4 regions of the Cupriavidus sp. DF5525 genome follow, and region 1 is predicted to be linked to each of the others. Evidence: predicted binding sites of a transcription regulator. Region 1 holds the regulator's gene; each other region holds the start of a gene.

Region 1 (7,396 bases):
AGTTCATCCAGCGTACGCAGGCCGAGATCGTCCAGGAACGCCTTGGTGGTCGCGTACAGCGCCGGCCGGCCCGGCACGTCGCGGTGGCCGATGACCTCGATCCAGCTGCGGTCTTCCAGCTTCTTGATCACTTCCGTGCTGACGGTCACCCCGCGGATCTCTTCGATATCGCCGCGGGTCACCGGCTGCCGGTAGGCAATGATCGCCAGCGTTTCCATCACCGCACGCGAATACTTTGGCGGTTTTTCCGGATTGAGGCGATCAAGGTATTCACGCATTTCCGGGCGGCTCTGGAAACGCCAACCGCTCGCCAGGGCCACCAGTTCCACACCGCGCTGGCGCCAGTCCTGGCGCAGCTCGTCGAGCAGCACGCGGATCGTGTCCGCACCGACGTCATCGTCAAACAGCCGTCGCAGATCATTGACGCGCAAGGGCTCCTGCGCGCAGATCAGCGCCGTCTCGAGGACGATCTTCGCCTCTTGGGTATTCATGTTGATGGTGTGCAGCCTGTCTTTGCACCTGCTCCCGGACGGATCCGGGGCACCGGAGATTTTGGATACAGCGATGCCGAATGCCATCGCCATCTCATTGCGCAGCTAACCCGGATGCCTGCCGCATCCAAGCCGTGCACTTCCCTTTCTTTGCATCGAATGCCGGGTCGGTCCGGCAGGAGATCGTTCGCAGGCCGTCTTGGGCCGGTCAGCGAACCCCTTGCGTCGCGCGCCCGCACTCAACGGACGATGCTGTCGGCGAACTGAACGCCTCGGACGCAAGAAAAAACGGATATCGGGAGCAAGGCCGGCATCTCCAACACCGCGGTGCCAGCCGGACTTTTGAGCCAGATCTTTTGAACCGGATGGACCGCGGGACGGGCCGGGCCTCGAAAACCTTCCGCTTCCCGTAGCCCCTGAGCGCGCCTTCTGATATGAAGGCCGCCTGGCGCTGCTCGCCACATCGCGCCGCGCGATACCGCAATGCAGGCGATTGTATGGCATTCCCGCCCCAGCCTGCAACCATCATCCGTTGCGCCATGCGGCGGCGGCGCCTCAGAACACCAGGCAGAAACCCTGCCCGGCCAGGGAATGTGGCAGCAGCACCGCTCGGGCGATGCCCAGCCCGCCGAACGCCATCACCGCGACCCCAGCCCCCAGGCGTATGCCACGCCGCCTGGACAGCGTGCGCAGGTAGCCCGACAGGCCGGACAGCACCAGCAGGTTGGGCAGCGTGCCCAGCCCGAACACGCCCATCACCAGCGCCCCCGAGCCGGCGTTGCCCGCCAGCAGTGCCAGCGTCAGCGCGCCATAGACCATGCCGCACGGCACCAGGCCCCAGGCCAGCCCCACCCCATAGCGCCGCGCCAGCCCGCCACGGGCCCGCACGAATGCCGGCATGCCGCCGGCCAGGCGGCCCAGCTGGCCAGCCACCGTAGCGGTGGCGCATGCCGCCAAGCGCTCGAGCCAGGCCAGGGTGAACGCATTGCCCTGAAGCAGCCGCCAGCCCGACCACAGCAGCATGGCGCTGCCCGCACCGAACAGCCAGCGCTGCACCGGCAGGTAGTCCTGCTTCCATGCGGTGGCACCGACCGCGCCCAACAACGCACCCAGCAGCATATAGGTCGAGATCCTGCCGATGTGCATTGCCAGCAACTCACCGAACCACGCGGTCCGGTTTTTCACGAAGTTCACCGTCGCGATGGCGTCGCGCCGCTGTTCCACCGCGAGGGCAAGGCCGCCACACATGGCGGCACAATGCACCCCGCCAAGCAGGGCCAGCAGAAAAACGCTAATAAGCACACCAAATGTCAATTCTGACTCCCTGCCGCATCACATCGCACGGTAAAATGTTGGGGTCGTGCCCTCGCAGCCATTCTTGCAGGTTCCAATTGCTCACCTCCATTCCCATTACCGAGATGTCGCCCCGTTGCTCCACATGCGCGATGGGGCAACTGTGCCTTCCGGTAGGCATGTCCCAGCAAGATCTTGCCAAGATGGACACGCTGGTGCAGGAACGCATTCGCGTTCATAAAGGCGAGACCCTGTACCGCATGGGCGATCCGCTCACCGCTGTCTATGCCATCCGCTTCGGTACGCTGAAGACGCACGTCACCACCGAAGACGGCCGTTCGCAGATTACCGGCTTCCACCTCCCCGGCGAAATCGTCGGCCTCGACGGGCTGGGTGAAATGCAGCACGCATCGGATGCCACGGCGCTGGAAGATACCGAAGTCTGCGTGGTGCGCATGAACGAACTGCAGACCTTGTCCGCCGGGCTGCCGTCGCTGCAGCACCAGTTCCTGCGCCTGATGGGCAAGGAGATCACGCACGACCAGCTGATGCTCGTGACGCTGGGCTCAATGCGCGCCGAGGAACGGCTGGCCGCCTTCCTGATCAACCTGTCCGAGCGCCTGTCGGCGCGCGGTTATTCGGCCTCCGAATTCGTCATGCGCATGAGCCGCGAAGAGATCGGCAGCTACCTGGGCCTGAAGCTCGAAACCGTCAGCCGCCTGTTCTCCCGCTTTGCCGAAGCGGGCCTGATCCAGATTCGCCAGCGCCACGTCAAGCTGGTGGACATCGCCGGCATCAAGCAACTCTACAGCCGCTCCTGCTGAGCGCGCATCGCACTGCCATCGCCGCACCGGCGATGGCAATTTCAAACGTCATTCAAGTTCGTCGGTATCGCTGAGCCGGGTCGGCATGGTGTAGAGCGTGAGCCCGCTGGACAGCGCGCAGAACGCCCACGCCAACAGGAAGCCGATCGTATAGACCGACTCGCGTGACGCGTCGACCGGGTGGCCGAAGAACTTCAGGTCGCCCGGATCCACGACCGAAAAGACCGTCGCGGTTGCAAAGCCCGCCATCAGGAACCCGGGCCACAGTACCCACATCAGCCAGCGCAGCCTCATGGTTGCCTCGCTGCGGCAGCCTTGCGCGGCGCGGCTCCGACCTTCTCGACCACCAGTCCATGCCGCGTTGCCCCCTGCACCGGCAGGTCAGGATGCGAGGACGCGAGCCAGATGGTCACGCCACACGCCACCATCGCCACCAGCGGGCCGCTCATCAACAGCCACGGCCACGGTTCCTTCCACCACGGATTGCCTTGCCGATTCATCTTGCCCCCCTTATCTGCAGCGGTGCGGCGCGGATCCATAACCGCGCCACACCATCCTAGCTTTACAAATCGCGCGGCACGATAAAACTGGTGGATTGCCGGATTTCGGCACTCCCCCGCTCCGTGCCTTCGCTCGTGACCGTCACGCTGATCTTGTGCGTACCCTGCGCCGCGTTCTCAATCGGAACGCGGATGCGGATCGGCAACAGCCGGTTGGAGGTCGGCGCCAGCGCTTCGGCCTGCTTGTCGTATTCAACCGTCAGGTTCTTCAGCTCGTCGCTGTCGGCGCGCACGCTGATGCGCATCGGTCCTTCGGTCGTGTTGATCAGCTGCAGCCGATAGACGTTCTCGATCCAGCGCCCTTCCACTTCGCGGCCCAGCGCGCCGCGGTCGCGGATGATGTCCACCTTCAGCGGCGTGCGCAGCGCAATCGAGGCCACGAAGCCCGCCATCAACGCAATCCAGATCACCGAATAGATGATCACGCGCGGACGCAGCAGCCGCTTGCGCGACGCCGCCGCGGACAGGCCCTTGCGCATCGCGTCTTCCGAGGTGTACCGGATCAGGCCGCGCGGATAGTCCATCTTGTCCATGACCTGGTTGCAGGCGTCGATGCAGGCGCCGCAGCCGATGCACTCGTACTGCAGGCCGTCGCGGATATCGATCCCGGTCGGGCACACCTGCACGCAGATGCTGCAGTTGACGCAATCGCCCAGGCCCGCCTTGTAGTGGTCGGTCTTGCGCGAACGACTGCCGCGCGGCTCGCCGCGGCCAACGTCGTAGGTGACGACATAGGTGTCGCGGTCCACCATCACGCTCTGGAAGCGCGCATACGGGCACATGTACTTGCACACCTGCTCGCGCATGAAGCCGGCGTTGCCCCAGGTGGCGAACGCGTAGAACAGCATCCAGAACGCCTGCCATGGCCCGAGCGAGAGCGCCAGTACCTCTCCGCCCAACTCGCGGATCGGCGCGAAATAGCCGATGAAGGTAAATCCGGTCCACAGCGCGATCAGTACCCACAGGAAGTGCTTGGTCGCTTTCAGGCGCAGCTTGCGCAGGCTCCAGGGATCACCGTCCAGGCGAATGCGTGCGATGCGATCGCCCTCGATCCGCCGCTCGATCCACATGAAGATCTCGGTGTAGACCGTCTGCGGACAGGCGTAACCGCAGAAGAGGCGCCCCGCGATCGCCGTGAACAGGAACAGCGCCAGCGCCGAAATGACCAGCAGCACCGCCAGGTAGATGACGTCCTGCGGCCACAGCACCAGCCCGAAGATGTAGAACTTGCGCGCCCCAAGGTCGAACAGCACGGCCTGGCGGCCATTCCATTGCAGCCAGGGCGTGCCGTAGTAGACCAGCTGGGTCAGGATCACCAGCCAGACCCGCCAGCTGGAAAAGGCGCCCGTCACCGAGCGCGGATAGATCTTGCGGCGGACCTCATACAGTGTTTCGTCAGAGGATTCGCCAGGCACAGCAGCCGACCGCTGTGGGTCGGCCGCCCGGGCCATCTCTTGCCTCCCGGGTGCGTTCATGGGCGTGGTCTCCCGCGGGCGGCCAGCGCCCGCTCACATGAGTCGCCTGTCATTGCCCGGCACCTCCGCCGGTATTGGACAGCCCCCAGACATAGGCGGTCAGCATCCGGATGCGCTCGGGCGTCAGGATTTCCTCATGCGCGGGCATGTGGTTGTTATGCCCCTTCAGGATGGCGTCGACGATGCTGGCTTCCGAGCTGCCATAGAGCCAGACCTTGTCGGACAGGTTCGGCGCACCCAGTGCCTGGTTGCCCTTGCCGCCGGCACCGTGGCAAGCCGCGCAGGTCGACTTGAAGGTGCCCTCGCCACGCGAGGCACGAATCGGATCCGACGACAGGCCCGACAGAGAACGCACGTACTGCGCTACGTCCCCTGCCAGCTTGGCGTCGATGGTCGCGGCAAACGGAGGCATGACGCCATTGCGGCCCTTCGTGATGGTCTGCTGGATCGTTTCCGGCTCGCCGCCGTAGAGCCAGTCGCCGTCGGTCAGGTTCGGGAAGCCGCGGCTGCCGCGTGCATCGGAACCATGGCATTGCGCGCAGTAGTTCAGGAACAGGCGCTGGCCGATCTCGCGCGCCTGCGGGTCGCCCGCCACCTGCTTGACGTCCATCTTCAGGTACTTGGCATAGATCTCCTTCTGCATCTGCTCCTGCGCCGCGCGGTGGGCGGCCAGTTCGCCTTGCGTCGAGGACTTCAGCACGCCGGCGTACGAACCCAGGCCGGGGTAGAGCACCAGGTAGGCCAGCCCGAAAATGCAGGTCAGCAGGAACATCCACATCCACCAGCGCGGCAGCGGGTTGTTCAGCTCGCGCAGGTCGCCGTCCCAGACGTGGCCGGTGTCCTCGGTGGCGCCGGCGGTCTTGGTGATCTTGCGTTGCGAGAACAGCAGCCAGACGCACCAGACGATGCCGACGAGCGCGATCGCGGCAATGTAGTAACTCCAGAAATCGGAAAAGAAATCGCTCATGGCTAGGTGTTCCGGCTCGATGTTGTCGTGGTTTCGTCAGGCAGTGCGAACGGCAGCATGGCGGATTCCCGATTGGCGGACTGCCGGCCGGCGGACCACGCCCACCAGCAGATCCCCAGGAAGACGACCATCGACACGACGGTCGCAATGGCAGTGATCATGGCCATGGCTTACTCCTTGGCCGGTGCCGGGGCAGCGGCGGTTTCAACGCGCACGTTGCGGCGGTTGGTGCCCAGCCCTTGCAGGTAGGCCACCAGCGCGTCTTCCTCGGTCTTGCCCTTGAGCTCGTCCGGTGCCTTTGCAATCCCGGCTTCGCTGTAGGGGACGCCCAGCTTGACCAGTGCGCGCATGCGCGCCTGGATATCGTTGGTGGGCAACTCGGCCTTTTCGAGCCACGGGTAAGACGGCATCACCGATTCCGGCACCACATCGCGCGGATTGCGCAGGTGGATGCGTTGCCAGTCATCCGAATAGCGGCCGCCGACGCGCGCCAGGTCAGGCCCGGTACGCTTGGAGCCCCACAGGAACGGATGGTCGAAGACCGACTCGCCAGCGGTGGAGAAGTGGCCGTAGCGCTCGGTCTCGGCCTGCAGCGTGCGCACCTGCTGCGAGTGGCAGCCGACGCAGCCTTCGCGGATATAGATATCCCGGCCCATCAGCCGCAGCGGCGAATACGGGGTGATACCCGGATCCGGCTCGGTGGTGGAGTGCTGGAAGAACAGCGGCACGATCTGGACCAGACCCGCGATGCTGACCACGAGGATCGTGCAGATGATCAGCCAGCCGATGTTCTTCTCCAGCGTTTCGTGGGAAAAGAATCTTTGTTTGTCGGACATCTTTCTATCCTGGATTGATCAGTGGGCAGAGGCAGGAATGCTGGCCGGGATCGGTGCATCCACGGCACGCTTGCCGACGATGGTCTTGACCGTGTTGTACGCCATCAGCAGCATGCCGGACAGGAAGCAGACGCCACCGAGCAGGCGGATCAGGTAGAACGGGTACTTGGCTTTGACCGCTTCCACGAAGGCGTAGGTCAGCGTGCCGTCAGGCTGGGTGGCACGCCACATCAGGCCCTCCATCACGCCGGCGATCCACATCGAGGCGATGTAGAGCACCACGCCGATGGTCGCGATCCAGAAGTGCCACTCGATCAGGCGCACGCTGTACATCTGCTTCTCGCCAAAGAGCCGCGGAATCAGGTAATACAGCGAACCGATGGAGATCATCGCCACCCAGCCCAGCGCGCCCGAGTGCACGTGGCCGATGGTCCAGTCCGTGTAGTGCGACAGCGCGTTGACGGTCTTGATCGACATCATCGAGCCTTCGAACGTGGCCATGCCGTAGAACGACAGCGCCACCACCAGGAACTTCAGGATCGGGTCGGTGCGCAGTTTGTGCCAGGCGCCCGACAGGGTCATGATGCCGTTGATCATGCCGCCCCACGAGGGCGCCAGCAGGATCAGCGAAAACACCATGCCGAGCGACTGCGCCCAGTCCGGCAGCGCGGTGTACTGCAGGTGGTGCGGACCGGCCCACATGTAGGTGAAGTTCAGCGCCCAGAAGTGGACGATGGACAGGCGGTAGGAGTAGATCGGGCGCTCGGCCTGCTTGGGAATGAAGTAGTACATCATCCCGAGGAAGCTGGTGGTCAGGAAAAAGCCCACCGCGTTATGGCCGTACCACCACTGGATCATGGCGTCCTGCACGCCGGCGTAGGCCGAGTAGGACTTCCACAGCGACACCGGCATCTCGATGTTGTTGACGATATGCAGCAGCGCGATGGTCA
Region 2 (7,396 bases), on a different replicon from region 1:
GACCATCGGCCTGCTGCGCCGCACGCTGAGCCGCCTGGATGTGTCGTCGCGCAGCCTGTTCGCGCTGATCGAGCCGGAGTCGTGCTTTGCCGGCACCTTCCTGGAACTGGCGCTGGCCTGCGACCGCAGCTACCACCTGGCGCTGCCGGACGACGAGGCGCGCGCGCCGAAGATCACCGTGGCGGAAGTCAATTTCGGCCTGTACCCGATGGCCACCGGCCAGAGCCGCCTGGGCCGCCGCTTCTACGACGAACAGCCCGCGCTCGATGCCGTGCGCGCCAAGGCCGGCCAGCCGCTCGATGCCGATGCCGCTTATGCGCTGGGTCTGGTCACCGCCAACCCCGACGATATCGACTGGACCGACGAAGTGCGCATCGCGCTGGAAGAACGCGTGGCGATGTCGCCCGATGCGCTCACCGGCATGGAAGCCAACCTGCGCTTCAACGGCCAGGAAAACATGTTCACCCGCATCTTCGGCCGGTTGACCGCTTGGCAGAACTGGATCTTCCAGCGCCCCAACGCCGTCGGCGACAAGGGTGCGCTCAAGGTCTACGGCAAGGGCGACAAGGCCGCCTTCGACTGGAACCGCGTCTGATCCAGCACCCACCGCGAACCAAACGACAACCGAATCGTCCCCCGAAGGAGACCACCATGTCCGGCATCAACTACAGCGACAAGATCCCCAACAACGTCAACCTGAGCGAAGACCGCACCCTGCAGCGCGCGCTCGAGCAGTGGCAGCCCAACTACCTGAGCTGGTGGAACGACATGGGCCCGGAAGGCTCGCACAGCCATGACATCTACCTGCGCACCGCCATCAGCGTCGATCCGCAGGGCTGGGCCCACTTCGGGCACGTCAAGATGCCGGACTACCGCTGGGGCATCTTCCTGAACCCGGCCGAGGCCAACCGCAAGATCCACTTCGGCGACCACAAGGGCGAGGACGCGTGGCAGGACGTGCCCGGCGAATACCGCGCGAACCTGCGCCGCATCATCGTGACGCAGGGCGATACGGAACCGGCATCGGTCGAACAGCAGCGCCACCTCGGCCTGACCGCGCCCAGCATGTACGACCTGCGCAACCTGTTCCAGGTGAACGTGGAAGAGGGCCGTCACCTGTGGGCCATGGTCTACCTGCTGCACAAGTACTTCGGCCGCGACGGGCGCGAGGAAGGCGAGGCGCTGCTGGAGCGCCGCAGCGGCCAGCAGGACAACCCCCGCATCCTGCAGGCGTTCAACGAGCAGACGCCGGACTGGCTGTCGTTCTTCATGTTCACCTACTTCACCGACCGCGACGGCAAGTTCCAGCTGTGCGCGCTGGCCGAAAGCGCATTCGACCCGCTGGCCCGCACCACCAAGTTCATGCTGACCGAGGAAGCGCATCACATGTTCGTGGGCGAGAGCGGGGTGTCGCGCGTGATCCAGCGCACCTGCCAGGTGATGAACGAACTGAAGACCGATGATCCCGCCAAGCTGCGCGCGGCCGGCGTGATCGACCTGCCGACCTTGCAGCGTTACCTGAACTTCCACTACAGCGTGACCATCGACCTGTTCGGCGCCGATGAGTCGAGCAACGCCGCCACCTTCTACAGCACCGGCCTCAAGGGCCGCTACGAAGAAGGCAAGCGCGTGGACGACCACGTGCTCAAGGGCCAGACCTACCGCATCCTGCAGGCGCAGAACGGCCAGCTGACCGAGAAGGAAGTGCCGATGCTCAACGCACTCAATGAAGTGCTGCGCGACGACTACATCAAGGACAGCATGGGCGGCGTGGAGCGCTGGAACAAGGTCATCGAGAAGGCCGGCATCCCGTTCCGCCTGAAGGTCCCGCACAAGGCCTTCCACCGCAATATCGGCGCGCTGGCCGGCGTCAAGGTATCGCCGGACGGCCGCGTGATCTCCGAGGCCGAATGGCGCGACTTCCGTGACCAGTGGCTGCCCTCCGAAGGCGACCGCGCCTTCGTCGCCAGCCTGATGGGCCGCGTGGTCGAGCCGGGCAAGTTCGCCAACTGGATCGCGCCGCCGGTAATGGGCATCAACCGCCAGCCGGTGGATTTCGAGTACGTGCGCTTCAACTGAGCCACGCGCTTATCAATTGCTCCCTGTTTGCTCCCCTCTCCCGCTTGCAGGAGAGGGGCCGGGGGAGAGGGCTGGCGCTTCAACGAAGCGCCGCTGCTTAAACGACCCTCACCCCGAGCGCCCCTGATTCTGTGGAGACCGCCATGGACATGGCAGAAATTCAAGTCATCAAGCAGCACCTGATCGATCCCGAGATCTGCATCCGCTGCAACACCTGCGAAGCGACCTGCCCGGTGGGCGCGATCACGCACGACTCGCGCAACTACGTGGTCGATGCCGACAAGTGCAACCTGTGCATGGCCTGCATTTCGCCGTGCCCGACGGGCTCGATCGACAACTGGCGCGCCATGCCCCGGCTGCGCGCCTACAGCATCGAAGAGCAACTCACCTGGGACACGCTGCCGGAAGAACTGTCGCCTGAGCAGCTGGCCGATCTGGCGCCCGGCGCTGAGATGCAGACCGCCGCGCCCGAGATTCCAGCCACGTCGCCGCTGGCCGGCACCGGCGCAGACGCCTTCAACAGCGCCCGCTACGGCGCTACCGTGCCGCCGTGGTCCGCCGCGCATGCCTACACTAACCTGTACGGCGCCAAGTCCGCCAAGAAGACCATCACCGCCACCGTGACCGGCAATGTGCGCGTGACCGAAGTAGGACGCGAATACGACACGCACCACATCGTGCTGGATTTCGGCGCGACACCGTTCCCGGTGCTGGAAGGCCAGTCGATCGGCATCGTGCCGCCGGGCGCCGACGCCAGCGGCCGCCCGCATCATGCGCGCCAGTACTCCATCGCCAGCGCGCGCAATGGCGAGCGCCCGGGCTACAACAACCTGTCACTAACTATCAAGCGCGTGCTGGACGACCACGACGGCAATCCCGTGCGCGGCGTCGCGTCCAACTACATGTGCGACCTGAAGGTGGGCGACAAGGTGGAAGTGATCGGGCCGTTCGGCGCCAGCTTCCTGATGCCCAATCATCCGCGCTCGAATATCGTGATGATCTGCACCGGCACCGGCAGTGCGCCGATGCGGGCCATGACGGAATGGCGCCGGCGCCTGCGCAAGGCCGGCAAGTTCGACGGCGGCAAGTTGATGCTGTTCTTCGGCGCGCGCACGCGGGAAGAGCTGCCTTACTTCGGCCCGCTGCAGAGCCTGCCGAAGGACTTCATCGACATCAACCTGGCGTTCTCGCGCACGCCGGGGCAGCCCAAGCGCTATGTGCAGGACCTGATGCGCGAGCGCGCGGCGGATCTGGCGGCGCTGCTGGCGAGCCCCGACACCTGCTTCTACGTGTGCGGGCTGAAGAGCATGGAAGATGGTGTGGTGCTGGCGCTGCGGGATGTGGCGCAGCAGGCCGGACTGAATTGGGAGTCGCTGGCTGAAGGGCTGAAGCGCGACGGTCGCTTGCATCTGGAAACGTACTAAGCCGGTATCAATTCCCACAGACCCGCTCCCTCTCCCGCGCGCGGGAGAGGGGAGCAGACAAGCGGCCTGCGGGACGTCAGGTATGTGTAAAGCGCTTGTGCAACTCACGCTTCGCGTCCAGCAGCGCACCATCTGCCGCCTCTATCACCCCGTGCAGATACTTCTCGCTCGCATCCAACAACGCCGTATAAATCTCGCTGCACATCCCCCGCGCCGTGCGACCAGGCCAGTCCGCCGGCAGAAGCACTTCCGGCAGGTTCGGATCGCGCAGCAGCACGCGCCGGTACTCATGCACCAGCAGCGTCCGCACGAAGAAGGCATCGGCCGGCGCGAGCTGTGCCGCTTCTTCCGCCAGCGGTGAAAACCGCCGCAGCAGCGCCTGCCACGCGTCGGCCACGTCGCCCAGCTTGAAGGTCTGGTGCATCAGCGCCTGCAGCGGCCTGATAGAAAACGCCTCCAGGCTGCTCGCCTCCATCACCGCCACATACTCCTGCGCCCGTGCCGCCTGGACGATCTCGCGCAGCGAGGCCAGGTCGGCATTGGGGTGCGCCATCACCCCGGTCGCGATCGCGCCGAACCCTTCCCAGAGCAACTCCCGCTTCAGTCGCTGCCGGATCGTGGCGCGTACGTCACCGCGCACCATTACCAGCGTCCAGCGCCCGTCCCATTCGGGCGCTTCGCCCGCATAGATGCGCTTGCCCGCGTGCAGCACGCGTTGCAGGCCAGCTTCCGACAGTCCGTAGTAGCTGCGCCGCCCGATGCGCGTGGCGGCCAGCCAGTCGTCGGCGGTGAGGCGGAAAGTGGCGGTGCGCACCAGCCGGTCATTGATGCCGAACGGCGCCGCCAGGCGGATCAGGCTGCCCAGCCAGATCGCCTGCGGCCGTGGCGCGACCACGTCGCCGAACAGCGTCACCAGCAGCGAATTGGCGCCCAGCTTGAGCCCGCGTGCCAGCCGCGCCACGCGAGGGGAAACCGGATCGGGGTCTGGCGTAGCCATCGGGGGCCTCCGAAAGTGATACACAAACGGCGATTGCTTGAATCAAATTGTATCACTACCATCTATTTCAACTTACGAGATTGACGCAGATCAAGACGTTGATCACGACCAAAACAGGTGGAGCAGGCGATGTACGCACAGCTGGTGGAGACAGGAGCAACAAGGCTCCGCGCAATGGAAGAAATGGACCCGCAGGAACGCGAGTTCCAGGCCCGCGTGGATGCCGGCATCAAGATCGAGGCCAAGGACTGGATGCCCGAGTCGTACCGCAAGACCCTGATCCGCCAGATCTCGCAGCACGCCCATTCGGAGATCGTCGGCCAGTTGCCCGAAGGCAACTGGGTCACCCGCGCCCCCACGCTGGAGCGCAAGGCGGTGCTGCTGGCCAAGATCCAGGACGAGGCTGGCCATGGCCTGTACCTCTACAGCGCGGCCGAGACGCTGGGTGTGTCGCGCGACCAGATGCTGGGCGACCTGCATTCGGGCAAGGCCAAGTATTCCAGCATCTTCAATTACCCGACGCTGAGCTGGGCCGATATCGGCATGATCGGCTGGCTGGTCGATGGCTCGGCCATCATCAACCAGGTGCCGCTGTGCCGCTGCTCGTTCGGCCCGTATGCGCGCGCTATGGTGCGTGTCTGCAAGGAAGAGTCCTTCCACCAGCGCCAGGGCTACGACATCCTGCTCTCGCTGTGCAACGGCACGCCCGAGCAGAAGCAGATGGCGCAGGACGCGCTGAACCGCTGGTGGTGGCCGGCGCTGATGATGTTCGGCCCGTCCGACGGCGATTCGCCCAACAGCGCGCAATCCATGCAATGGCGCATCAAGCTGTTCTCCAACGACGAGCTGCGCCAGAAGATGGTCGACCAGACCGTGCCGCAGGCCGAGTACCTGGGCCTGACCATTCCCGATCCCGACCTGAAGTGGAACGAGGAACGCGGCCACTATGACTTCGGCGAGATCGACTGGTCCGAGTTTTACAACGTCCTCCAGGGCAACGGCCCTTGCAACCGCGACCGCCTGCGCACCCGCGTGAAGGCCTGGGACGACGGCGCATGGTTCCGCGACGCGCTGGTGGCCCACGCCGACAAGCAGGCGCAGCAAGCCGCCGCCTGACCCCGCGGCGCGCGGCGCCGCTCCCCATCGAACCCGCATCAAACAGGAGGTAGCCATGAAAGAGTGGCCGCTTTGGGAGATCTTTATCCGCAGCCAGCACGGCCTGGCCCACAAGCACGTGGGCAGCCTGCACGCGCCCGACGGCGAAATGGCGATCAACAATGCCCGCGACGTCTACACGCGCCGCAACGAGGGCGTCAGCGTCTGGGTGGTGAAGGCCGGCGATGTGGTCGCCAGCAGCCCCGGCGACAAGGGCCCGCTGTTCGAGCCGGCCAACAGCAAGGTCTACCGCCACCCGACGTTCTTCCCCATGCCGGAAGCGGTCAAGCACATCTGATACGGCGCGCATCATGGACAACCACAAGCTCGAATACCTGCTGCGCCTCGGCGATTCCACGCTGGTGCTCGGCCAGCGCCTGTCGGAATGGTGCGGCCGCGGCCCGGCGCTGGAGGAGGACATTGCACTGACCAACGTGGCGCTCGACCTGGTCGGCCAGACCCGCCTGTGGCTGGGTTATGCCGCGGAAGTGGAGGGCACCGGCCGCACCGCCGACCAGCTCGCCTACCTGCGCGACGCCCACCAGTTCCGCAACCTGCTGCTGGTCGAGCAGCCCAACGGCAGCTATGCCGATACGCTGGCGCGCCAGTTCCTGTTCGACACCTGGCATTACTTCCTGCTGGAAGGGCTGCAGCGCTCGACCGACGCGCGCATCGCAGAGATCGCCGCCAAGTCGCTCAAGGAAGTCACCTACCACGTGCGCCGCAGTGCCGACCTGGTGGTGCGCCTGGGCGACGGCACCGAAGAGAGCCATCGCCGCATGCAGGACGCCTTCGACGACCTGTGGATGTTCACCGGCGAACTGTTCGAAGCGGATGCGGCCGAGGCCGCGCTGGTGCGCGACGGCGTGATTCCCGATCCCGCAACCCTGGCCGAGCCCTGGCAGCGCCATGTTAGCGAGGTGCTGGAAGAAGCCACCCTGCGCGTGCCCGCCGGCCAGTGGGCACAGAGCGGCGGCCGCCACGGCCGGCATACCGAACACCTCGGCTACCTGCTGGCCGAAATGCAGTTCCTGCAGCGCGCCTATCCCGGCGCGCAGTGGTGAGCGCCATGACCGCGCAAACGCTGGCACGCCCCGCCGTCGAACAGGTCTGGACCTGGCTCGATACGGTGCCGGACCCTGAGATCCCGGTGATCTCCGTGGTGGACCTTGGCATCGTGCGCGACGTGGCATGGGTCGGTGAGACCTGCGTCGTCACCATCACGCCGACCTATTCCGGCTGCCCGGCCATGACGGTGATCCGCGAAGGCATCGAAAGCGCGCTCGCCGCACAGGGCGTTGATTCCGTGCGGGTGCAGACGCAACTGGCGCCGGCCTGGACCACCGACTGGATGACCCCGCGCGGCAAGGCCAGCCTGAGCGGCTACGGCATCGCGCCGCCGGCGCAGCAGGTGATCGATATCAGCGGCATCAGCCGCAAGGCGTCGCCCGCGCTGGTGGTGGCCTGCCCGCATTGCGGCTCGCGCCATACGCGGCTGGTCAGCCAGTTCGGCTCGACCGCGTGCAAGGCGTTGTATCGCTGCGGCGACTGCAAAGAGCCGTTCGACTACTTCAAGGCTCACTGAGAAGGAAAGGTGGGGAGATGAGCAAATTCCATGAACTGACCGTGGCCTCGGTCACGCGCGAAACCCGCGACGCCGTGGCCGTGACCTTCGCCGTGCCCGACGAACTGGCCGACACCTACCGCTACGTGCAGGGCCAGCACCTGACGCTGCGCACCG
Region 3 (7,396 bases), 1.1 Mb from region 1:
GTGACGCGGGACCAGCTTCCCGCGGCCGTGGCACTGAGCGCCGTCGCATTCAACTCGGCGCGCGCAACCGGCCCGGCGCTCGCCGGCGCCATCGCCGCGTGGCTCAGCCCAGGCAGTGCGTTATTGGCCAGCGCGCTGTTCTTCACGGCAATGATCGCCGCCGTACGCAGATGGAAGCACCGTGAGCATAGCCTGCCGGGTGTACCGGAGCGTCTGCTGACGGGCGTTCTCAGCGGCGTTCGATTCGCGCGGCACTCTTCCGCCATGCGAGCATTGATCATTCGCAACCTGACCTTCTGCATCTTCGCAAGTGCGTTCTGGGCATTGTTGCCGGTGATCGCTCGCGATCTGTTAAGCCTGGGAGCAGAAGGCTTCGGCTTGCTGTCGGCTGGATTCGGCACTGGCGCGATTGTCGGCGCCTGGTCGATTCCAAGGCAGCTCAAGCGATTCAGTCTGAGCAGCATCGTCTTGTATGCGACTGCGGCTTGGGTCGTGGCGATAGGAGTTCTTGCCTTCGCGCATGTCATCGCCGTTGCAATCGCCGGCGCCTTCGTCGCCGGTGTCGCTTGGGTCTGCGTCCTTGCCGGTGTTTCGGCAGGGATTCAGAGTTCGGCACCGCCATGGGTGCGGGCTCGGGCGGTTTCGATGAATCTGGTCGCCAGCCAGGCGAGTCTGGCGATCGGCAGCGCTCTATGGGGATGGCTCGCTTCGGAGGCTGGAATCCGGATGGCCCTTGCTGCATCCGCCGTGGGGTTGCTCGTCTTCTATCTGCTTACCTCCCGATTCCGCGCTGAGATGGGTGCAGAGGCAGATGTGATGCTGCGAAGTCACGCGCCGGATCTGGTCATCGCTGTCGAGCCGCTGCCCACCGACGGTCCGGTATTGATCCAGGTCGAGTACCGGATCGATCGACAGCACCTGAAGGCGTTTCTCCGGGCGATCGAAGCGGTCGGACCGACGCGGCGGCGCAATGGTGCGACCAGCTGGCGGGTCTTTCTCGATCTCGAAGAACAAGACCGCGTCGTCGAACGCTACGTCGTCGCATCATGGGCCGACTACCTGCGTCACAGGGCGCGCATGACCTTGGCCGACATCCAGCTGCAGGACAGCGCAAGGCAATTCCAGCGCGAGGGCGTTCCGATCCGCATCTCCCGATTGATAGGCGTCGACGCGGATGCTGCTTTCCTGGACCCTGTCGATCAAACGGAGTCAATTGTGAGGTGAGGGGGCATTGCCGCTGGACTGCGAGCATGGCCAGGGAGAGTCGACAAAGTCTGCGGCGGTGTGGATCCCTCGCTCTTCGGCGGCGAGAACGCGGGTTTGGGGGCGGTGTCTTCGCACCAAAGGGGACACCCCCTGCAGTTGCGCAGCAGCTTGCCGGCGCGATCCGGCAGGTCGTGTCCCAGCCTGAGTTCAAGACTTCGCTGGCCATACAGGCGGCGTCGCCTAGCCTCGCCGATGCAGACCAGATCCGACGCCCGCAAGCCGCCCAGATAGAGCACGGTCAGCACCGAGCGACAGTGGGCCGCGTGTAGGCGTTCCCGCGCCATCTTGGTCGGCATTGCGCGCTTCGCTCCATCGCAACACCTTGCTATTGACAGCGCCCGTCAGGCGCGGTCTTGCTGGTGTCCTCGCTGCCGGGGCTGCCGGGCCGGCCCAGACCCGGTCAACCCGGGGCAGGGCGCCGGGCTCAGGCGACGTAGTGGACCCAGCCGAGGGTGTCTGGCTCCTTGCCGCGCTGGATGCCGGTCAGCAGCGTGCGGAGGCGGCGGGTGACTTCGCCTTCGCCCCCGTTGCCGATCGTGAATTCACCGCCGGCATGGCGTACGTTGCCGATGGCGGTCACCACGGCGGCGGTGCCGCAGGCGAACGTTTCCTTGACGCGGCCGCTGTTGGCATCAGCCTGCCATGCGTCGAACGCGTACGGGGTTTCCGACACCTTGAGGCCTTCGCGGCGGGCCAGTTCGATGATGGATGCGCGCGTGATGCCGGGCAGGATCGTGCCGGACAGCGGCGGCGTCAGCAGCGAGCCGTCGTCCATGACGAAGAACACGTTCATGCCGCCTAGTACAACATCCCGGAAATAGCTTTAATAATTATGAGGGCTGTAGGTACGGCTCCAGGAGCGTGACGACCAGCTGGGCCATCTCGTCGAGCGAGCCTGCGCCAGGCAACGGCTCCCAACGCCCACTATGGGTGCGAAAGGCGGCGCCATAACGATTGCGGCCGAGCTCGGTCAGTCGAGCCACCACCGTTGGCTCCTCGTCGTCCAGACGTTTGATCAGCAGGTGACGCCCGTAGGCTTGCGTGACGATCTGCTCGTGGCCGAGCAGGCTGCGCAGTTGCCGCTGCAATTCGGCGGCGTAATGTTTGGCGGGTAAGCCTGTCATGTCGATCCTCGATTACGATGCGCCGGTTTGCAGCGGATAGCCCCGGAAACTCCATTTGAACGGGCGTGCCGCCAGATTGTGTGCGCGGACAAACTGCTCGGTGCGCTCGCGCAGGTGCACGATGCTGGTGTGGCTCGCATGGCGTAGTACCCGGCGCGTGTAGCGGGCAAACCAGAGTTCGATCTGATTGACCCAACTCGCGTGCAATGGCGTGAAGTGGAAGTGGAACCGCTCATCGTGCCGCGCGTTGAATGCCTGCCACACGGCCTGGGCGCGATGCGTGTTGAGGTTATCCCACACGACGTGCACCTGTTTGCCCGGGTACGCACTTGCCACGCGCTCCATGAAGGCGACCAGATCGTCCTGGGTGCGCCGGTCGCGGCATTCTGCCAGCACCTGTCCTGTATGGACGTCCAGCGCGGCAATCAACGCCTGGGTGCCGTGACGAATATATTCAAACTCACGCCGACGCAGTCGCCCCGGCGCGGGAGCGCGTCCCGGGTACTTGCGTTCGATGGCCTGAATGCCGGTTTTTTCGTCGATACTGAGCACCACCGCGTTTCGAGGCGCCTTGCGGTACAGCTTGCATATCCCATTGACCTTCTCGCGAAAGGCCGGATCCGGGCTGTGCAGCCACTGCTGGACCCGGTGCGGACGCACGTCGCCGGCCTGCAGAATGCGCTGCACCTGACTGCGGCTGATCTGCCCGACGACGCCGCGCTCCACGGCGCGCGCCACAATCTCGTCCAGCGTGGCCGTGACCCGTCCCTCAGGTTCCTGCGGTTCACATGCCAGCGCGATCAACTGTAGTCGCGCCTCGTGCGTAATGCGTGGCGGACGGCCACTACGCTCGCCCTCGCGAATGCCTTGGGCACCGTGCTTGGCAATGCGCTTACGCCACAGGCAGACCGTTTGTACCGATACATCCAATTCCCGCGCAATGACGGTATTGGAGTGGCCCTCGTGGGCCCACAACGCTATTCGTGCGCGCATGACATCTCGCTGTGCAGCCGTCTTGCGTTCGATCAGCGATAGCAATTCCTGTTGTTCTTTCTTCGCCAGCTTCACTGGCGTTGCATGGCGGCCTCGACTCATCCCGTCATGATATCGGAGGCGATTAATTATTCAAGCTATTTACGGGATGTTGTACTAGTTCCTCGATCCAGCGGTGTTCAGCGGCGTCAAGGAAGACCACCTGGTCGCAGCCTTTCTGCGATGCCTCGGTCTGCGCGATCAGGCTGGCCGCATAGTTGCCGCCGCACTTCGCTGCGCCGGTGCCGCCAGGCGCAGCGCGCGTGTACTGGTCCGACACCCACACCGTGACCGCCGACTTGCCGCCCTTGAAGTACGGGCCGACCGGGCAGGCGATCACGCAGAACACATACTCGGCCGCGGCGCGCACGCCCAGGAAGGTCTCCGTAGCAAACATAAACGGGCGCAGGTACAGGCTGCCGTCGCCGCCGCCCGGGATCCAGTCGCGGTCGATGTCTACGAGCGCTTCGACGGCGCGGAGGAAATCGGCTTCCGGCAGGTCGGCCATCGACATGCGGGCGGCGGAGGCGCGGAAGCGCTTGGCGTTTTCCTGCGGGCGGAACAGCGAAATCTTGCCGTCTGCGTCGCGATAGGCCTTCATGCCTTCGAAGATTTCCTGCGCATAGTGCAGGACGGCGCAGGCCGGGTCGATCTGGAACGGACGGCGCGCTTCCACCTTGGCGTCATGCCAGCCGCGCCCCTCGGTCCAGCGGATTGTGACCATGTGGTCGGTGAACACGCGTCCGAAGGTGGGGTCGACCAGCGCGGCCGCGATCTTGTCGGCCGGCGTGGGGTTGGGGTGACGCTCCACAGTGAACTGCAATTGTTTGTCGGCGCTCATGTTTCTGTGTCTCTTCGTCTTCGGCTAGTGATTCCAGATGTCCGATGCAATACATGCAAGACAGTCCCGGGATAAAAGGAGACAAGTGGCGGTAAGGCCGAACGCTTCCCTCCCATCCGGTGCATGGGCTGAAGTGTAACTCGATGGTGCGGTGCAGTATCGATCGACCGGTTAGGACGGATGGCTGAAGCCAAACCGCCAGGTTTTTAACGCTCCCGGGTCGAAGTGGCGCATTTATACGCGAAGTAGTGACAGTTTTATTTTTGTCTATGGCTTGGCAGCCAAGACACGCCATTGACCGGCGAAGCCCTGCAGCGCTTCATCGCGCGCACGTGGTCGACCTACCAGGCCATGACCAGGACGGTAGGGCTCAAAATGGAATGATGGCCGCGCTGAAACCGGGCGCGCTCATGGCGCGTACCGGTCCACGGCAAAAGTTTTGGGCCGAGGCCCGGCAGTGCCGCGAAACGACCGACGTTCAGTGCATGGACGCGTTCGCTTCGCTGTCGATCTGCTTGCGCAAGGTCGCGAAGCGCTTCTCCACATTGGCGCCGAATAGGGGATCGGCACTGGCCCAATCGATCGCGGCGACCTCCGCCCAGTCGGCTTCGGTCAGGAACCGGGCGGCGCGCGGCATGACCTGTTTTTCCTCGGTGGACAGATGGTTGCGGTAGTACACCAGGTACATGGCGGCTGCCGCTTCCAGTGCCGCTCGCGAAGTGACCACTTCGCTCTGGGCTTCACGCAAGCGATTGAGCAATTCCGCGCCGACCGTGGCGATCACGCGATGTTCCTGCAGTAACCGGCTGATGATGATCCGCGTGCCGGGATCCCGTTCCACGAGTAGCGCGTAGGCAACATCCTCGCGGGGATGGTGCACGCAATCGCCATAGCTGCGCATGTAATGGATGATCGTGGCCATCAGGCCGTAGTCTGGCTGCTCGCCCTGATGGAAAGTGCTGACCTGCTGTTCTAGCAGGTCGAGCAGGGAGGCGAAATGGACATGGTCGGTATGCCAGGCGGCAAGCGGTGACGGGCTGGGGGTGGAAAGCGCGGCGGAAGGTGAAGTCGGCAGCGAGGTGACGAGCGGGGTGGCCATGGCGCCCTCCTGGGAAGCTGGGCAAGCAGACCGTTGAGTCCGATGCGAATTGGGACTCGCGGGGCTCTCATTGACACAGTAGTTGCCCTGCACGATTTGCGTCTGACGCAGATCAAAGCGGCGCCACCTTTCAGGATCATGTGCAGCGGGCCGCGTGCAGCCTTTCCCGGCCTATCTCAGTCCGCATCGCCGTGACGGTGTCTTTGTCCGTCTCAGGCAGGTCGTGGCTCGGATAGCGGGTGATGCGCGCCTGGGTCGGGGCGCGCCGGCGGCGGGCGAGGGCGAGCGGGTTGCCGGCCAGGTAGCCCGCCTCGGTCACCCAGGCGAACAGGGCGTTCAGGATCAGCAACGCCGCGTGCCTCCGCTGCCCGCATGTACCCAAGGTGCTACCGGTGATTTATGAGCGGTGGGGTTCGAACAGCGCGTTCAGGATCACCATGGCCCGGCGCACGCTACCGGGCGGAAGTGGCCCCGGCAAACGGGCGCCAGTCAGGATGGCGGGGAGACGAAGGCCGCTCCCCGCGCCCTCTCAATGATCCGAGAACCAGCCTAATTACTCAAGTGCAGGGTTGTTTGGTATTTATACAGGAGCCCATTATAAAAACCGTCGGCATAGAGGATCAACTCGCCGGAACCATTGCGGAACCAGCGTTGGATACGAAGGCCAGGAGTACCGTTCTTGACCTGCAGCGCACGAGCCAGATGTCCCTTTATATTGAATGCACTGACGGTCTGCTGGATGTCGGACGGACGATCGCCGAATTGTTGCCCAATCTGATCGATAAAGATGACAACGGGGGAGATCCGATTGAGGTGGAGATCTTGAGCGACGCCCGAGTACATGGGATGAATCCATAAATGGCTAAGCATCGCCGGCGCCTCCTTGTTACCGCTTGTCCAGCGTAGGACTTCAAGGTGCCGCCAGTGTTGTCCAACGGCGCAACCAATGGTGCTAGCCAGTGTCGGATCAGCAGCGATATCGGCGCTTGCGGTGATCATCTGCTGACCGCCTTCGGCGAGCTGAACAAGATCACCTAGCGACGTCAGCCTTATGGTCTGCTGGTCTTCGGTTCTGTCTGCGATTACGCGCGTTCCGATCGGCCTCTGCTTTCGAACATATCCTCGGTCCTGCAGCGCGCTTAGTGCAGAGCGAACTGTGAAACGGCTAACTCCGAACATCGCGCATAGGGCCTCCTCTGTGGGCAGGAGAGAATCCACCGGATATCGGCCTCTGCGGATATCGGCGAGGAGCGACTGCGCCAGCAACAGATGTTTGGGCGGGCGGGATCCCAGATTGTCCAGGCTGGAATGTGGCGTGGGACTCATCACTGATGCTCCTCGCCCGGACGAGCGTTCGCTACCAACCTGATCGCCAGGGCGGTCCTTTGGCGGTAGTGCGACCGAGCCGCGCCGCCGAAGCCGTACTCGAGGTCACGCCCGTCCCTGCTTGATACATGTGCTGGTATAGAAGGCCGGGCGCGCGGGTAGGTCATGCTGTGTTGAATATGTTTCACGGTCGTCGCGTTAGCGAATGTTGAGGTAAGCGTCCGGGGAGTCGAAGTGGCCATCCGTCGGGATGGTCACCAGTTTCGTTCGTCGCCGAACGAAAGGCGATGTTAGCGTTAACCACAGTCTTGACGCCACATACGCTTCTTCCTATCATGGTCCGGACAATCAGATGATAACCGAAACCACCTACGAGACACAGCAATGAATCTGGAACTACGTCTGAAAGACCCGGCCTGGGCTTCTTCCGCAATCGAGAGCATTCGGGAATTTGCTGGGGTCATCCAGGGCGACATGGCGAAGGCAGCACGTGAGGGCGTGTTTCCTCGCCACGCGTTCAATGAACTCGGGCGGCGAGGCCTTCTCGGAATGCTTACCCCACGGGAGTACGGGGGGTTGGGTTTCGGTGTGCCTGAGTACTGCCTGGTGGAGGAGGAATTGGGCCGCTACGGCCTGGTAAGTGGGCAGACGCAGGCCCAAGGCGAACGCTGGCTGAACGACTGGGGAACACCGGAGCAGAAGTCGAAG
Region 4 (7,396 bases), on a different replicon from region 1:
CCACCATCACGATGCGGTCAACCCGGCGCGGCTGGCCACCATCTCGGCCATCCTGCGCCAACTGGTGCGCACCGAAGCCGACCGCATCGGCCTCGCCGCCGAAGGATTGGACGACGACACCCTGGCACAGGCGCTGCTGGAACGCGAGGCCGGCATCCCCGAGCCCGACGAAGCCAGCTGCCGCCGCCACTACGACAGCCGCCCCGAGCGCTTTCGCGACGGCGAATGGGTCGAAGCCGACCATATCCTGTTCCAGGTCACGCCGCGCGTACCGCTGGACGCGCTGCGCGAGATCGCCGCGCAGACCCTGGCGCTCGTGCGCGGCGATCCCTCGACCTTTGCCGAGCATGCCCGGGCGCTGTCCAACTGCCCCAGCGGCGCCAACGGCGGCCGCCTGGGCCGCGTATTCCGCGGCGAGACTGCACCGGAGTTCGAGCGCGCGCTGTTCGCGGCGCAGCAGGACGGCGTGCTGCCGCAACTGGTCGAAACCCGGTTCGGCCTGCATATCGTGCGCATCCTCGAGCGCTGCCCCGGCACGCGCCTGCCCTTCGACGCGGTGCGCGGCGATATCGCCCGCGCCCTCGCAGCCGCCGCGCGCGACCGCGCCTGGAAGCAGTACGCGAGCTTGCTGATCGGCCGCGCGCGGATCGAAGGCATCGAACTGGAAGGTGCCGACAGCCCGCTGGTGCAGTAGCCACCGTTCTCTTACCAACGCCACCGGAAACCGCCATGCATCAGATCGAACATCTGCTCAAAGGCTTCGAGCGGTTCCAGCAACGCTACTTCGACGACGAACCGCGGCTGTTCGACAGCCTGCGCTCCGGCCAGCAGCCGCCGACGCTGCTGATCGGCTGCTGCGATTCGCGGGTCGACCCGGCCCTGCTGCTCGGCTGCGACCCGGGCGAGCTCTTCACCGTGCGCAATATCGGCAACCTGGTGCCGCCCTGCACCGGCCGCCATGAAGGCAGCCTGCACGGCGTCTCCGCCGCGATCCAGTTCGCCGTACAGCAATTGCGCGTGGCACGCATCATCGTGATGGGCCACGGCGGCTGCGGCGGCATCCGCGCCTTGCTGGCGCAGCCGTGCGACGCGGGCGATCATCCGCCCGACGAAGATGAAGAAGCCGACTACCTCGGCGCCTGGGTGCGCATCGCCGCGCCGGCGCGCCGGCAGGTTGAACAGACGCTCGCGCACGCCAGCCCGGCGCAGCGCCAGCGCGCCTGCGAGCAGGCGGCGATCCTGGTATCGCTGCGCAACCTGCAGACCTTTCCGTTCGTGCGGCGCGCGCTCAGTGCGGGCGACCTGACGCTGCACGGCTGGTACTTCGACTTGCAGGCCGGTGCGCTGCTTGCCTACTCACAGCGCGCCGACGCGTTCCTGCCGCTGGTATGCCCGCTGCCGGCCCAATCAGAATCCTGACATCATGAGTCCTTTTATCCTTGGCATCACCGGCACGTCCGGCAGCGGCAAGACCACGTTGATTACTGCATTGCTGCCCTGGTTTCGTGCCCGCGGCCTGACCGTCAACGTGGTCAAGCACAGCCATCACCCGCTGGAACTGGAGCCGCCCGGCAAGGACAGCGCACGCTTTCGCGCCGCCGGCGCGGCGGAGGTGATGGTGGCTTCGCCGTATCGCTATGCCATCGTGCGCGAACTGGTGGATGAAGCTGAGCCGACGCTGGCCGAGCAGGTGGCGCGACTGCGGGGTGCTGATATCACACTGGTAGAGGGCTTTCGGCGCGAGGCAATTCCGCGGATCGAGGTCTATCGGCCGGCGCATGGTCGTGCGCCCTACTATCCTGGTGATCCTTCCATTGTTGCGTTGGCTACTGATGCGCGGATGGATACGATGTTGCCATGCCTACGGCTGGATGATGTGGCGCAGGTGGGGGCGTTCATTCTCGCGATGAAGGATCAAGGGGCCGACGCTCGACCGCCCGCGTTGCTGGTGACATGTTGTCGCTGTTGAACCGTTCGGTTCCGCGCTCCCCGCGTTGCTGGTGACATGTTGTCGCTGTTGAACAGCTCGGTTTCGCCCTCCCCGCGTTGCTGGTGACATGTTGTCGCTGTTGAACCGCTCGGTTCCGCCATCCCGGGCCTGTACGGGATTTTGTGTGTAGGGCATAACATGTCGAGAAGGAGCATGTATGCCACGCAAACCAAAAGCCACACCCCGGGACCTTCCGAGCATCCCCAAGGAGCTAATTGATCAGCTCGTCAAAGGTCCGATGACTGCTGAGGCGGTGCAGGATGCCGCCATGGCGTTCAAGAAGGCCCTGATCGAGCGGGCGATGGGCGCGGAGCTGGGCCATCACCTGGGCTACCCGGAGGGTGCTGAGCGCCCCGAGAATGCCACCAACCAGCGCAACGGCTCCAGCGCCAGACGGTGCTTACCGACACGGGACCGCTGCGCCTGGCGATCCCGCGCGACCGCGACGGCAGCTTCGCGCCCATCCTGATTCCCAAGCACGACCGGCGTTTCACTGGCTTTGACGACAAGATCATCGCCATGTATGCCCGCGGCATGACGGTGCGCGAGATCCAGGCGTTTCTGGTCGAGCAGTACGGCACCGAGGTGTCGCCTGCGTTCATCAGCTCGGTAACGGATGCGGTCATGGAGGAAGTCACCGCCTGGCAGGCCCGCCCGTTAGAGGTCATGTACCCAGTGGTGTTCTTCGACGCGCTGCGGGTCAAGATGCGCGAGGATGGCGTCGTGCGCAGCAAGGCGGTCTATCTGGCGCTGGGCGTGCTGCCCGATGGCACGCGTGACATCCTGGGCCTCTGGATCGAGACCACCGAAGGGGCGAAGTTCTGGATGAAGGTGTTCAACGACCTGAAAACGCGAGGCACCCAAGACATCCTGATCGCGGTGACCGACCGCTTGAAGGGCATGGAGCAGGCCCTGAACGCGGTGTTCCCGAGCACAACACTGCAGACATGCATCGTGCATCTGATCCGCGGCAGCTTGGACTACGCGAGCTGGAAGGACCGCCGTGCGGTGGCGGCCGCGCTCAAGCCTGTCTACACAGCAGCCACGGTAGAGGCCGCACAGGCGGCGCTATTGGCCTTCGAGCAAAGCGACTGGGGCAAGCGCTACCCGCCGATTGCAGCCTCCTGGCACCGCGCGTGGGACCGCGTGATTCCATTCTTTGCGTTCCCGCCAGCCATCCGCAAGATCATCTACACCACGAATGCCATCGAGAGCATCAACGCGCAACTGCGCAAGATCATCAAGACCCGCGGACACTTCCCGAGCGATGAAGCGGCCACCAAGCTGCTGTGGCTAGCCTTGCGCAACATCACCTGCAAGTGGGGCAGCGCCACGCACGACTGGAAAGCGGCCATGAACCAGTTCGCGATCCTCTACGAGGATCGCTTCACACAACCCCATCGCTGAGATAGGATCAAAGGCCTGCCTGCCGGGCAGCCTGCCCGGCAGGCAGGCCTTTAGCCTTGCACACAAAAATCCTGACACCCCCGCCATCCCCGCGTTGCTGGTGACATGTTGTCGCTTTCCTTCTTGGCACACCGACAACTACCTTGACACACGCCGCTCGGACAAAAAGTGACCCGCCCAGGAGGGCGGAACAGAGCGGTTCAAACAGCGACAACATGTCACCAGCCGCGAGAGCCGTCGAGCATCAGACCAGATGCACGCCACAGGCACACCCCATAACCACCCCTGCCCACGATCAACACTCTCAAACACAGGCCTCCAACCCGCCTCCCCGTTTGACCCCAGTCAATCCCACACCGCCAGTGTTTCACCATGATGACCCCAGACGCCAGGTGCCCAACACACACCCCAAGCACCGCGACCTAGCTTTCCTCAACCCGCTGACCCACAGCATCATGAAAGCAAAAAGCCGGCTGTACCCCGCAATCGCGGCAATACCGCTCTCACTCTGTCTGGGACTACCACAGGCAGCCACCACCGCGTCAACGGCCGCACCCAAGGCCGAACAGAAAGCAGCAATCCCCACCCTCACCGCCACCGAATTCGACCACGCCAGGCAGATCTACTTCGAGCGCTGCGCCGGCTGCCACGGCGTGCTGCGCAAAGGCGCCACCGGGAAGCCGCTGACGCCTGACATCACCCGCGCACGCGGCACTGAATACCTGAAGATTTTCATCAAGTACGGCAGCCCCGCCGGCATGCCGAACTGGGGCACCTCCGGCGACCTCTCCGATAAGGAGGTCGACTTGATGGCCCGCTACATCCAGCTCGATCCCCCGACACCACCCGAGTTCTCGCTGGCCGATATCGAGAAAAGCCGCAAGGACATCATGCCGGTGGCCCAGCGCCCGACGAAGAAGATGAACCAGTACAACCTGGACAACCTCTTCTCGGTCACGCTGCGCGATGCCGGCGAGGTGGCGCTGATCGATGGCGACAGCAAGCAGATCATCAATATCGTCAAGACCGGCTATGCCGTGCATATCTCGCGCATGTCCGCATCCGGGCGCTACCTGTATGTGATCGGCCGCGACGCGCGGCTGGACCTGATCGACCTGTGGCTGCCCAAGCCTGACATCGTTGCCGAAGTGAAGATCGGCATGGAAGCGCGTTCGGTCGAGACCTCCAAGTACAAGGGCTATGAAGACAAGTACGCGGTAGCAGGCTCGTACTGGCCGCCGCAATACGTGATCATGGAAGGCGACACCCTCAAGCCGCTCAAGGTCGTCTCCACCCGCGGCATGACGGTCGACAACGAGTACCATCCCGAGCCGCGCGTGGCCTCGATCGTGGCCAGCCATTTCCATCCGGAATTCGTGATCAATGCCAAGGAGACCGGCAAGATCCTGATGGTCAACTACTCCGACCTGTCCAACCTGAAGACCACCACCATCGATTCGGCCAAGTTCCTGCATGACGGCGGCTTCGATTCCACCGGCCGCTACTTCCTGGTCGCGGCCAATGCGTCGGACAAGATCGCAGTGGTCGATACCAAGGAAGACAAGCTGGCCGCGCTGATCGAAGTAGGCAAAACCCCGCACCCGGGGCGCGGCGCCAACTTCACGCATCCGAAGTTCGGCCCGGTCTGGGCCACCAGCCACCTCGGCGACGAAGCCATCAGCCTGATCGGCACCGACCCCGCCGGCCATCCGGCGCAGGCGTGGCAGGTGGTGCAGACCCTCAAGGGCCAGGGCGGCGGTTCGCTCTTCATCAAGACGCACCCGAAGTCGTCCAACCTGTGGGTGGATACGCCGCTGAACCCGGACGCCAAGCTCAACCAGTCGGTGGCGGTGTTTGATACGCGCAACCTGGAAGGCGGCTTCAAGGTGCTGCCCATCGCCGACTGGGCCGAGCTGAAGGGCGCGGGCGCCAAGCGCGTGGTGCAGGCCGAGTACAACAAGGCCGGCGACGAAGTCTGGTTCTCCATCTGGGGGACCAAGGACGGCGAATCCGCGCTGGTGGTGGTCGATGACAAGACCCGCACGCTCAAGACCGTGATCAAGGACAAGCGCCTGGTCACGCCGACCGGCAAGTTCAACGCCTACAACACGCAGCACGACGTCTATTAAGCCAGCGGCCTCGCACCGCCTCTGCGGTGCGAGGCCCAAACGCCATTCCCACAACGGAGAACACCATGCGAACACAACAAACCTTGCCTTCCCTGCTGGCGGCCGTCGGCTGCGCCCTGTTGCTCGGCGTTGCCATCCCCGGTGTTGCCCACGCCACCCAGCAGCTCGCGTCCAGCAAGGCCTGCCTGTCATGCCACGGTATCGACAAGAAGATGATCGGACCCGCCTTCAAGGACATCAAGGGCAAGTACGCCGCCAGGAAGGACGGCCAGGCGCATATGGTCCAGTCCATCATGAAGGGCAGCAACGGCCAGTGGGGCCCGGTGCCGATGCCGGCCAACGCGGTCAGCGACGCTGAGGCCAATACGCTGGCCAAATGGATCCTTTCGCTCTGAGCCGGCATGTCGTGCTGGCGGCGCTGGCCGCGGCCATGCTGGGCGCCGCGCCCGCTGCGTTCGCCCAGCCTGCGCCCACGCGGAAGGCGCAGCTCGCGCACTGGCTGCGCGATGACTGCGGTGCCTGCCACGGCATGACGCTACGCGGCGGGCTGGGTCCGCCGCTGACGCGCGAGGCGCTGGCCGGCAAGCCGCGGGAGAGCCTCGTCGCCACCGTGCTTTACGGCCGGCCCGGCACCGCGATGCCGCCCTGGCAACCCTTCATGACGCAGGATGAAGCCCAATGGCTGATCGATCGACTCCAGGCCGGCAACCCGCCGGCCGTGGCGCCACCGGCAAACTGATCCGGGGCATTGCGGCGGCCCTCGGCGCAATGCTCGCTGCGACGCTGCTGGCCGCCTGCGCCACCACCGTGCGCGGCACCGGCGATCTCGGCGTGGTGGTGGAGCGCGCTGCCGGCCGGCTGCAGATCGTCGAAACCACCGGCATGACGCGGCTGGCCACGGTGGACGGTTTGGGCGACCTGTCGCACGCCAGCGTGGTGTTCTCGCGCGATGCGCGCTACGCCTATGTGTTCGGCCGCGATGGCGGGCTCACGCGCGTGGACCTGCTCAGCGCGCGCATTACCCACCGCATGCTGCAGGCCGGCAACAGCATCGGTGGCGCGATCTCGCAGGACGGTCGCGTGGTGGCCGCGCAGAACTACGCGCCGGGCGGCATCCGCTTGTTCGACGCACAGACACTTGAGCCGCTGGCGGACCTTCCGGCCATCGGCAACGATGGGCGCCGCGCCAAGGTGGTGGGCCTGGCCGACCTGCCCGGCCGGCGCTTTGCCGCGAGCCTGTTCGAGTCCGGCGAGATCTGGATCATCGACGCGGCCGACCCGCGCCATCCGCAGGTGACGCGCCTGCCCGCTGGCCGCGAGCCGTACGACGGGCTGGTCACGCCCGATGGCCGCTGGTACCTGGCGGGTCTGTTCGGCGAAGACGGCCTGGCCCTGGTCGACCTGTGGCAGACGCCGCCGCAGGCGCGACGCATCCTGTCCGGCTATGGCCGCGGCAGCACGCCGATGCCGGTCTACAAGATGCCGCACCTGCGCGGCTGGGCCATGGCGCAGGGCCTGGCGTGGCTGCCGGCGATCGGGCGGCACGAAGTGCTGGTGGCCGATCCCGCACGCGGCTGGCAGCAGACGGCGCGCGTGGCGCTGGCCGGCCAGCCGGTGTTCGTCATGGCGCGCCCCGACGGGCGCCAGGTCTGGGTCAACTTTGCCTTCCCCCACAACGACACCGTACAGGTGATCGACACCGCCACGCGCGAGGTGGTGCGCACGCTGCGCCCCTGCCGCGGCGTGCTGCATATGGAATTCACGCCCAAGGGCGAGGCGCTGTGGCTGTCCTGCCGCGACGACAACCGCGTCGAGGTCTACGACACCGCCAGCCTCGCGCGCATCGCCACGCTGCCGGCGGGCAACCCCA

The links. Region 1 encodes FNR, which switches genes on or off when oxygen is low (the NO sensors DNR and NnrR bind a similar motif). Its sites were predicted from a motif close to TTGATNNNNATCAA; they were not measured.
Region 2: paaA (1,2-phenylacetyl-CoA epoxidase subunit PaaA) is a predicted target of FNR. The motif match lies at 4,581-4,594, and genes of this name have one in related genera.
Region 3: ABNX08_RS08985 (hemerythrin domain-containing protein) is a predicted target of FNR. The motif match lies at 5,465-5,478, and genes of this name have one in related genera.
Region 4: ABNX08_RS30710 (nitrite reductase) is a predicted target of FNR. The motif match lies at 3,733-3,746, and genes of this name have one in related genera.

The regions. Positions count from the first base shown of each region.
Region 1 is NZ_CP168265.1:3,011,346-3,018,741, forward strand. It holds gene scpB (SMC-Scp complex subunit ScpB) at 1-491, opposite strand, end outside; gene ABNX08_RS14010 (sulfite exporter TauE/SafE family protein) at 1,047-1,805, opposite strand; gene fnr (fumarate/nitrate reduction transcriptional regulator Fnr) at 1,883-2,608, shown strand; gene ABNX08_RS14020 (hypothetical protein) at 2,657-2,902, opposite strand; gene ABNX08_RS14025 (FixH family protein) at 2,899-3,108, opposite strand; gene ccoG (cytochrome c oxidase accessory protein CcoG) at 3,171-4,619, opposite strand; gene ccoP (cytochrome-c oxidase, cbb3-type subunit III) at 4,693-5,610, opposite strand; gene ABNX08_RS14040 (cytochrome oxidase) at 5,613-5,777, opposite strand; gene ccoO (cytochrome-c oxidase, cbb3-type subunit II) at 5,781-6,446, opposite strand; gene ccoN (cytochrome-c oxidase, cbb3-type subunit I) at 6,465-7,396, opposite strand, start outside.
Region 2 is NZ_CP168266.1:1,807,590-1,814,985, reverse strand. It holds gene boxC (2,3-epoxybenzoyl-CoA dihydrolase) at 1-595, shown strand, start outside; gene boxB (benzoyl-CoA 2,3-epoxidase subunit BoxB) at 652-2,079, shown strand; gene boxA (benzoyl-CoA 2,3-epoxidase subunit BoxA) at 2,223-3,503, shown strand; gene paaX (phenylacetic acid degradation operon negative regulatory protein PaaX) at 3,580-4,500, opposite strand; gene paaA (1,2-phenylacetyl-CoA epoxidase subunit PaaA) at 4,630-5,616, shown strand; gene paaB (1,2-phenylacetyl-CoA epoxidase subunit PaaB) at 5,672-5,953, shown strand; gene paaC (1,2-phenylacetyl-CoA epoxidase subunit PaaC) at 5,967-6,719, shown strand; gene paaD (1,2-phenylacetyl-CoA epoxidase subunit PaaD) at 6,725-7,240, shown strand; gene paaE (1,2-phenylacetyl-CoA epoxidase subunit PaaE) at 7,258-7,396, shown strand, end outside.
Region 3 is NZ_CP168265.1:1,891,431-1,898,826, forward strand. It holds gene ABNX08_RS08960 (MFS transporter) at 1-1,224, shown strand, start outside; partial or broken gene ABNX08_RS08965 (aminotransferase class IV) at 1,691-2,068, opposite strand; gene ABNX08_RS08970 (hypothetical protein) at 2,097-2,390, opposite strand; gene ABNX08_RS08975 (IS630 family transposase) at 2,403-3,485, opposite strand; partial or broken gene ABNX08_RS08980 (branched-chain amino acid aminotransferase) at 3,541-4,263, opposite strand; gene ABNX08_RS08985 (hemerythrin domain-containing protein) at 4,742-5,362, opposite strand; gene ABNX08_RS08990 (hypothetical protein) at 5,499-5,711, opposite strand; gene ABNX08_RS08995 (GntR family transcriptional regulator) at 5,912-6,688, opposite strand; gene ABNX08_RS09000 (acyl-CoA dehydrogenase family protein) at 7,073-7,396, shown strand, end outside.
Region 4 is NZ_CP168266.1:2,077,593-2,084,988, forward strand. It holds gene ABNX08_RS30690 (peptidylprolyl isomerase) at 1-694, shown strand, start outside; gene ABNX08_RS30695 (carbonic anhydrase) at 730-1,419, shown strand; gene mobB (molybdopterin-guanine dinucleotide biosynthesis protein B) at 1,424-1,969, shown strand; partial or broken gene ABNX08_RS30705 (IS256 family transposase) at 2,148-3,397, shown strand; gene ABNX08_RS30710 (nitrite reductase) at 3,853-5,526, shown strand; gene ABNX08_RS30715 (c-type cytochrome) at 5,592-5,921, shown strand; gene ABNX08_RS30720 (cytochrome c) at 5,903-6,265, shown strand; gene ABNX08_RS30725 (cytochrome D1 domain-containing protein) at 6,205-7,396, shown strand, end outside.